Regions from separate parts of the Sphingobium sp. SCG-1 genome, predicted to be linked through region 1. Evidence: predicted binding sites of a transcription regulator. Region 1 holds the regulator's gene; the other holds the start of a gene.
What was found. The regulator LexA, encoded in region 1, represses DNA repair genes until DNA is damaged. The targets are predictions, from matches to a motif close to GTTCCNCNCTTGTTCT.

Region 1 (4,424 bases):
CATGACGAACAAGCTCACGGAAATCTGCGCCACGAAGCGGGAGGAAGTCGCCGCCCGACGCGCTTCCACGACTATCGCCGCACTGGATGCGCGCGCTGCCGAACAGAGTGCGCCGCGCGGGTTTCGCGCCGCGCTCGATGCCGCCGAGTCTCGCGGATACGGCCTGATTGCGGAGGTCAAAAAGGCCAGTCCATCGAAGGGGTTGATCCGCGCCGACTTCGATCCCGCGTCTCATGCCGTTGCCTATGAAGCAGGCGGGGCGGCTTGCCTCTCCGTACTGACCGACGCGCCCTATTTTTCTGGGCATGAAGATTATCTCATGGCCGCGCGATCCGCCTGTGCCTTGCCCGTCCTACGCAAGGATTTCATAGTGGACCCATGGCAGGTGCTGGAAAGCCGCTCCATCGGTGCGGACGCAATCCTGATTATCGTGGCCGCGCTGGACGACGCGCAGATGGCCGAGATCGAAGACGCAGCTCTTTTGCTTGGGATGGATGCTCTCGTCGAAGTCCATGACGCCCAGGAATTGGAGCGCGCGATGAAACTGAAGTCGCGGCTGATCGGAGTCAACAATCGCGACCTGCGGGATTTCTCGGTGGATTTCGCACGGACCTACGAGTTGGTGGACCGCGCCCCGTCAGACTGCACCTTCGTTGCGGAAAGCGGCCTCACGACACGCGCCGACCTTGATGCAATGGCAGAACGTGGGGTCCGCTGTTTCCTCATTGGTGAAGCGCTGATGCGGCAGGCGGACGTCGAAGCGGCGACACGGGCGCTGCTCGACGCATGACCGGACTTACGCATCTGGACGAGGATGGCGCAGCGCGCATGGTCGATGTCGCCGCGAAATCCGTCACGGTGCGCGAAGCCGTCGCCACTGGCCGGATCGATATGAGCGCCGAAGCCGCCGATGCCGTCGCTCAAGGTCTTGTCAAGAAAGGCGATGTCTTGGCTGTCGCGCGCGTAGCCGGGATCATGGCGGCCAAGAAAACATCGGATTTGATACCGCTCTGTCACCCGCTGCCCCTGAGCGCCGTCGCAATCGACTTCAAGCTGGACGCGACCGGCGTCGACGTGACCGCCACGGCGCGCACCGCCGCGCAGACTGGGGTTGAGATGGAGGCGCTGACGGCAGCGTCGGTGGCCCTGCTCACCATCTATGACATGGCCAAAGCGCTCGACAAGGGCATGGTGATTGGCGGCATATCCCTGCAATCTAAGACAGGCGGCAAGTCAGGTGACTGGCCTGTGCCAAAGGTTAAAATAAAGAAATGAGCCTGCTGCCGGTCGAAGAAGCGCAAGCGCGTCTTCTCGCACTTACAGAGATGCTGCCGACAGAACAGACGCCGCTTGCCGATTGCGTGGGACGTTGGACGACCGCCAATGTGATGGCCCTCCGAGATCAGCCATTCGCCGACTTGTCCGCCATGGATGGCTATGCCGTTGCCGCGGGTGCCGGGCCATGGCGCGTGACACAGGAGAGCGCTGCAGGAGGCCCACTGCCGCCACCGCTTGTGTCCGGAGAGGCCGCGCGCATCTTTACCGGAGCACCAGTTCCCCCCGGCGCGGACAGCATTCTGATACAGGAAAACGCAACGCGGGTTGAGGATTACGTGTCGCAATCCGCTGGCGATCCCCTGTTGCCTGGGCTTCACGTCCGTCGCAGAGGTTCCGATTTTACCGAAGGCGATATGTTGCTTTCACCCAAAAGCTTGCTGGGGCCGGCCCAGCTTGGCCTGGCGGCGCTTGGCGGCCATGGAGCACTTCCCGTCCGTCGCAAGCCGCGCGTCTCGATCATTGCAACCGGCAATGAACTTGTTGCTCCGGGCGCGCCAATCCCTCTTGGTAAAATCCCGTCATCGAACACCGTCATGTTGTCGGCTCTGCTTCAAACCCTCGCGTGCGATGTGGAAGACCTCGGGATTGTTGCTGATAATCTGGACGCCATGACCGCCGCGTTTGATCGTGCGCGACATGCCGACGTGATCGTCTCCACCGGCGGAGCCTCGGTCGGCGACCACGATCTTGTTCGCCCGGCGTTCGAGGCTGCGGGTGGGACGCTGGATTTCTGGAAAATCCGGATGCGGCCGGGGAAACCTCTGATCGCAGGCAAGTTAGGCGAAACTGCTTTCTTGGGGCTACCGGGAAACCCGGTTTCCGCCTATGTGACGGCAACATTATTCGTGCTACCATTAATTCGCCACTTGCTCGGAAATCCGCAAGTTTTGCCATTCATCAGTTCTGCGCCGCTGGCCAATCCACTCGGGTCTGCGGGCGATCGCGACGAGTATCTCCGTGCTCGCCTTACGCGAGAAGGTGCCGTCGCACTGACAGCGCAGGACAGCGCCGCCACAAAAGCTCTGGCGCAGGCCGATTGCCTGATCGTCAGGAAGGCTCATTCACCGGCCGCAATGCCTGGAGAGACGGTGAGCATCATTCCGCTTTAGGCAGTCCCACATACCTGCTTGACCTGACCTAATGTGTTTCCTATACGTTCTTCATCCGTTCTACAGGATGAGGTCACGATGCTTACTTCCAAGCAGCAGGAATTGCTCACGTTCATTCATAATCGCCTGGATGAAGGCGGCGTCTCGCCTTCGTTTGAGGAGATGAAGGACGCACTCGACCTTCGATCTAAATCCGGAATTCACCGGCTGATTAATGCGCTCGAAGAACGCGGATTCATCAGGCGATTGCCTAATCGTGCCCGCGCCTTGGAGGTTTTAAAGCTTCCCGAGGGGCTCGATAAATTGCGGAGGGCTGCAGCGGTTGTTCCATTGGCATCTCCGCTAAAGACGCCTGCGAGGGCGATCATGCCTTCGGTTCCGATTGCAGCGAATGATGTCATCGAAATTCCGTTGCATGGGCGCATTGCGGCAGGCGTACCGATTGAGGCGATGGAAGGTCAGAACATGCTTTCCGTGCCCGCCGCATTGTTGGGTTCCGGTGAACATTACGCGCTTGAGGTTTCCGGCGACTCCATGGTGGAAGCAGGCATTTTGGACGGCGACTTCGCGCTGATTCAGCGCACTGAAGTGGCGAGAGATGGGCAGATCGTGGTTGCGTTAATTGACGACGCGGAAGCTACTCTCAAATATTTCCGTAAAGACGGCCCGCGTGTTCGTCTTGATCCCGCCAACAGCGCTTATGAGCCGCAAATCTACGACGCGCGGCAAGTTCGCGTTCAGGGCAAACTTGCGGGTCTTCTGCGCCGGTATAATTAGGCTGACCGGAATAGCGCCCCTGTCGATTGGGACCGGCGCTGGTCATCATCAACGCTCACTTACCGCCTCGCGCCTTTGCGGAAAGCGGAGAAATCGCGAACGTAAAGCGCGTGCGGTTTCCGCTTTCCCATAAATAGCGGCGTCGATCCGCAGGCTTAAGCGCCCGACATCATGTCAGGCGCGACCGATCAGCTTTTGCGCCATGGCGTCTGCAACATCTGCTGCGGGCCGGTTGGAGGCGGCACTGTCAGCCCAGATGGCACGCAGACGATCGGGAATTTGTTCAATACGACCATTGACTTCATCGCGGTCGCCCTGCCCCAGATATTCCAGCGCGACGTTGATGATCCCGCCCGCATTGATGACGTAATCGGGCGCATATAGAATGCCGCGCCCATGCAGCCGTTCAGCGTCAGCCGGGGTTGCGAGTTGGTTGTTTGCGCCGCCCGCAACGATGCCCGCCTTGAGTAAGGGAATGCTGTACTCGTTGAGAATGGCGCCGAGCGCGTTGGGGCTAAATACGTCCGCTCTGACGCCGATGATAGCGTCAGCCTCCACGGCCTCCCCGCCAAGTTCGTTCGCAAGCGCTCTGGCCCGATCCTGATTCACGTCCGCCAGCGTAAGCCGTGCTCCGTCCCTGGCAAGGTAATGGGCAAGACCGCCGCCGACGCTACCCACGCCCTGAATGGCGACATGAATGCCCTTCATATCGCTCTTGCCCAAGCCTTGTTGGACAGCCGCCTTTACACCCAAATAGATGCCATAAGCGGTAAAGGGCCCCGGATCGCCGCCTGCATGTCCGTCACCCACCGGAAGGCCAGACACATGCTTGGTGCCACGAGCAATTGCCGTCATATCCACCTCGGAAATGCCAACGTCTTCTGCCGTCACATAACGACCACCCAGCGAGTCCACGGCGCGCCCGAACGCCTCCAGCATTGCTGGAGTCTTGGTCTTGGCTGCATCGGCCAGAATGACGCCCTTTGCGCCACCCATCGGCAAGCCCGCCATAGCGTTCTTGTAGCTCATACCTCGCGACAATCGCAGAGCGTCAGTGATCGCTTCCGTACGGTGCTGATAATGCCAAAAACGGGTGCCTCCAGCACCTGGTCCAAGCGCAGTCGAATGGATCGCAATGACCGCTGTCAGGCCGCTAGCTTTGTCACGAAATAGGTGGACACCCTCGTGGTCATCGAAGTC
Region 2 (4,424 bases), 890 kb from region 1:
ACTTCGATCCTGCGAGTGCCGTTCAAATAATCGGCGGTGACGCTATCCTTATGCGCCAGCACCTCGGACAGGGTGCCCTGCGCGACGATTTCGCCGCCATGCACCCCCGCGCCCGGACCCATGTCGACCAGATAGTCCGCCGAGCGGATGGCGTCCTCATCATGCTCGACGACGATCACAGTGTTGCCGAGGTCGCGGAGCCGCCGCAGCGTTATCAGCAGCCGGTCGTTGTCGCGCTGATGCAGGCCGATGCTGGGTTCGTCGAGGACGTAAAGCACACCGGAAAGACCAGAGCCGATCTGGCTGGCTAGACGGATACGCTGGGATTCGCCGCCGGAGAGCGTGCCGCTGGTGCGGTCTAGATTGATGTAGTCGAGACCGACATTGTTGAGGAAGCCAAGGCGCTCTACGATTTCCTTGAGGATAGCCTTCGCGATCTGGTTCTGCTGGTCGGTCAGTTGCGCGGGCAGGGTACTGAAGAAGCCCAGCGCATCGACTACGCTGCGCCGCGTGGATATGGAGATATCCTCACCCGCAATCTTCACTGCCCGCGCTTCGGGTTTCAGGCGCGCGCCATGGCAGGTCTCGCAGGGTTGCGCGGTCTGATATTTGGACAGTTCCTCGCGCATCCACGCGCTCTCGGTCTGGAGCATCCGGCGATTGAGATTGCCGATGACGCCTTCGAATGGCTTCTTGACGTCATAGGATTTGCGACCATCCTGAAAGCGCAGTGTGACGGGTTTCCCGCCAGTGCCGTGCAGAATGATGAGCTGCACTTCTTCGGATAGATCCTGCCACGGCGTGTCGAGCGAGAAGCCGAATTCGCGCGCAAGCGACGCAAGCACCTGCATATAATAAGGACTGGGCGGGTTGGACTTTGCCCAAGGCACGATCGCGCCTTTTTTGAGGCTCAGATTTTCATTAGGTACGACGAGTTGCGCGTCAAACAGCAGCTTTTCGCCTAGTCCGTCGCAGGCGGGGCAGGCGCCCTGGGGTGCGTTGAACGAGAAGAGCCGCGGTTCGATCTCCGAAATCGTAAAGCCGCTGACCGGGCAGGCGAATTTCTCCGAAAACACGATGCGGTTGGCCGGGATGCCCGTGTTCTTCATCTTGCCCGATGATTGCGTTTCGTCTTTGCGGCCGGGTACGTTGCCGTCGGCGAGATCGACATAGGCGAGCCCCTCGGCCAGCTTCAATGCCGTCTCGAAGCTCTCGGCGAGGCGGGTCTGGATATCGTCGCGCACGGCGATGCGGTCCACGACCACTTCGATGTCGTGCTTCAGCTTCTTATCGAGCGCGGGCGCATCCTCGATCTCATACATTTCACCGTTGATGCGAACACGTGTGAAGCCCGCTTTTTGCCATTCGGCAAGTTCCTTGCGATACTCGCCCTTACGGCCGCGCACGACCGGGGCGAGAAGGAAGAAGCGTGTGCCTTCGGGCAGTTGCATCACGCGGTCGACCATCTGGCTGACGGTCTGCGCGCTGATCGGAAGGCCGGTCGCGGGCGAATAGGGGATGCCGACGCGCGCCCAGAGCAGGCGCATGTAATCGTATATTTCGGTGACGGTCGCCACCGTCGAGCGTGGATTGCGGCTGGTCGTCTTCTGCTCGATACTGATCGCCGGAGACAAGCCGTCGATATGCTCGACATCGGGCTTCTGCATCATCTCCAGGAACTGGCGCGCATAGGCCGAGAGAGATTCGACGTAGCGGCGCTGTCCCTCAGCATAAATCGTGTCGAACGCCAGCGAGGATTTGCCCGATCCCGACAGGCCCGTAATGACAATCAAGCTGTCACGCGGCAGATCGACGTTCACGCCCTTGAGATTATGTTCGCGCGCACCACGCACGGAGATGTGAGTCAGCATGGGCTGATTTGTTCCATATTTGTTCGTTTGAAGCAAGTGGCGCGTGGCCTGAACTGTTTCGTAAATATGGGAGCAGTTCGGCACGTCGACAAGATTCCCAAGCTTGTTGCAGTCCGAATGTATGTCGGGGAGAATTTATTTCGTCATAAGGCATATGCACGAAAGCAAACGATTTCGTAGGGTTGGCACTAATGCGAAAGCTTGAGCCTTTTGCGGCGTCATTTTATAATCTTTTAACGCTATACTAACGTAATTTCTAAGCTTAGGAGCGCGTTCAGCCGATTCGATGTCGTTTGCCGAAACGACAATGCCGACTGTCGAATACGGGATTTGAGATTACGAGGGTTAAGGTAAGAACAGCGGTAAGCCGCTATCGTTCTAAGCCGACGACGCGAAGACATTGAGAGATCCTGAAGTGCCCGACAGCATAGCCAGGATACGCCCCCGGTCATCCCTTGCACCGGGGGCGTTTTTATTCCTCCGCAAGCCCGCGCATCAGCCAACTAAAATCTGCCGTTACGGAAAGCTGGATTTTCGTCGACGTTAGTCGTTACGCCAATGTCGTTCATCGATACCGCCGTCGTTTGTAGATGCCGGCGGATGCTTGTCGATATGCCCGAGCACCGAAAATCATACAGGCCTAAACAGAGCGGGCAGGACGGATCGGATGGTCTCTCGATGATCGACGATCCAGCCGCCCAGGACGATCTGCCGCCCCCCAATATGGGCAGACCCGCTCTCGGCCGAAAATCATGTTAGAGGAGACTTTCCATGTTCACATCACCCAAGACCAGGAGCGTTACCGCCGCTCTCGTCGCCGCCGCAGCCCTGATCGCCGGCACCCCTGCCTTTGCCGGAACCTTCGAGTCCAACGGCAAAACAATGGAAGTACGATACGGGGATCTTGATCTGACCAAGGCCAAAGGCCGTGCGGAACTCAAGGGTCGCTTGTTCCATGCCGCGACACGCGTGTGCCCCTCGATGGACTTCCGGGAGGTGCAGGCTTGTCGGACGAGAGCATTGCGCAATATTCAGGAACCAATGGCTACGGCGATCGCTGCGGCGGAAAGCCGCGCCCGTTTTGCCGATGCCAGCGTGACAAAGCCTGTCGTAGGAAACTAATGTCAGAGGACTAAGTGACTCCCGGCGCAGGATACGCCGGGAGTCACTATTATCTGCACCTCAGTTCGCGGATACACTCTCTGCGTTAGCCTTGGCTTCGGCGATCAGGGCGTTGTCGATTTCCTTCGCGCGTTTGTAAGCAGGCCTCGCCCTCAGCCGTTCTGCATAAGCTGCGAACGCGGGGCGAGTGGGTATCGAACCGAACCCAAGACCCCAATCGACCTGCGAACCAACATAGACGTCTGCGGCCGTGAACCTGTCACCGCACACCCACTCCTTGCCTGCCAATGCCGATTCCAGACCGTCCATCGCTGTATCGAAACTACCGTAGCCCATCATCATTTTGCGTTCCGCGGGTGCTTCCCACTGCATCGCCCGGTTGGTGACGGCCGCTTCCACCGGACCTGCGGCAAAGAACAGCCAGCGATAATAATCCGCCCGCTCGTCAGCCGTTGGCGCAAGGTTGGCCTCTGGGAAAGCTTCGGCAAGATAGGCGCAGATTGCTGCGGCTTCTGTTACGATCTTGCCACGATGGACAATGGCTGGAACCTTTCCCATGGGGTTCACTGCCAGATAATCTGGCGCCTTCATCGTCGTGCCATAGTCCAACAGCACCTGTTCGTAAGGTGCACCCACTTCTTCCAACATCCAGCGAACGATCTGCCCACGCGACATGGGGTTCGTGTAGAAAGTAATCGTGTCAGCCATGCTTGATCCTCTCTCTTGATTCCTGGAACATATCACGAACGAGAAAGGCCGCAATCAGGGTTTTGGCTGAGTACGATATTTGTCGAACCATGCCAGGATCGCTGCGGCCTTGGCGGCGGACTGCGAGGGGCGGGATGTGAAGCCGCCGTGGCTTGCGCCTGGCACTTTCACCAAGGCGGTCGGTACGCCCTGTATCTGGAGCGCGGCATAATATTGCTCCGACTCGCTGACGGGCGTGCGGTAATCCTCGCTACCGACGACGACCAGCGTCGGCGTCTTGACGTTGCCAACAAGGCTCAATGGCGAGCGGGACCAGTAGGACATGGGGTCTTCCCACGGCTTCTTCTCGAACCAGTAGCGCGACGTGAAGAGCGTATTGTCCATCGTCAGCGCTTCGCTGGTCCAGTTGATGACGGGCTTCTGCGTAGCCGCCGCCTTGAACCTGTTGGTCTTGCCGACGATCCAGCTTGTCAGTACGCCGCCGCCGGACCCGCCGGTGACGAAGAGGTTATCGGGATCGGCCACGCCTGATGCTATGGCCGCATCCACTGCTGCCATCAGATCGTTATAATCGTCGCCCGGATATTTGTGATGGATGAGTTGCGCGAACTCTTCGCCATAGGAGGTCGACCCCCGCGGGTTGGTATAGAGCACCGCATAGCCCGCCGCGGCGTAAAGCTGATCGTCGGTCGAGAACGCCGGGCCGTAGGCTGAAGCTGGCCC

Region 2: uvrA (excinuclease ABC subunit UvrA) is a predicted target of LexA. The motif match lies at 1,882-1,897, and genes of this name have one in related genera.

The regions. Positions count from the first base shown of each region.
Region 1 is NZ_CP026372.1:2,365,949-2,370,372, reverse strand. It holds gene trpD (anthranilate phosphoribosyltransferase) at 1-5, shown strand, start outside; gene trpC (indole-3-glycerol phosphate synthase TrpC) at 2-790, shown strand; gene moaC (cyclic pyranopterin monophosphate synthase MoaC) at 787-1,275, shown strand; gene glp (gephyrin-like molybdotransferase Glp) at 1,272-2,447, shown strand; gene lexA (transcriptional repressor LexA) at 2,526-3,224, shown strand; gene C1T17_RS10835 (Glu/Leu/Phe/Val family dehydrogenase) at 3,399-4,424, opposite strand, start outside.
Region 2 is NZ_CP026372.1:3,256,908-3,261,331, reverse strand. It holds gene uvrA (excinuclease ABC subunit UvrA) at 1-1,871, opposite strand, end outside; gene C1T17_RS14945 (UrcA family protein) at 2,643-2,993, shown strand; gene C1T17_RS14940 (glutathione S-transferase family protein) at 3,054-3,701, opposite strand; gene C1T17_RS14935 (alpha/beta hydrolase family protein) at 3,756-4,424, opposite strand, start outside.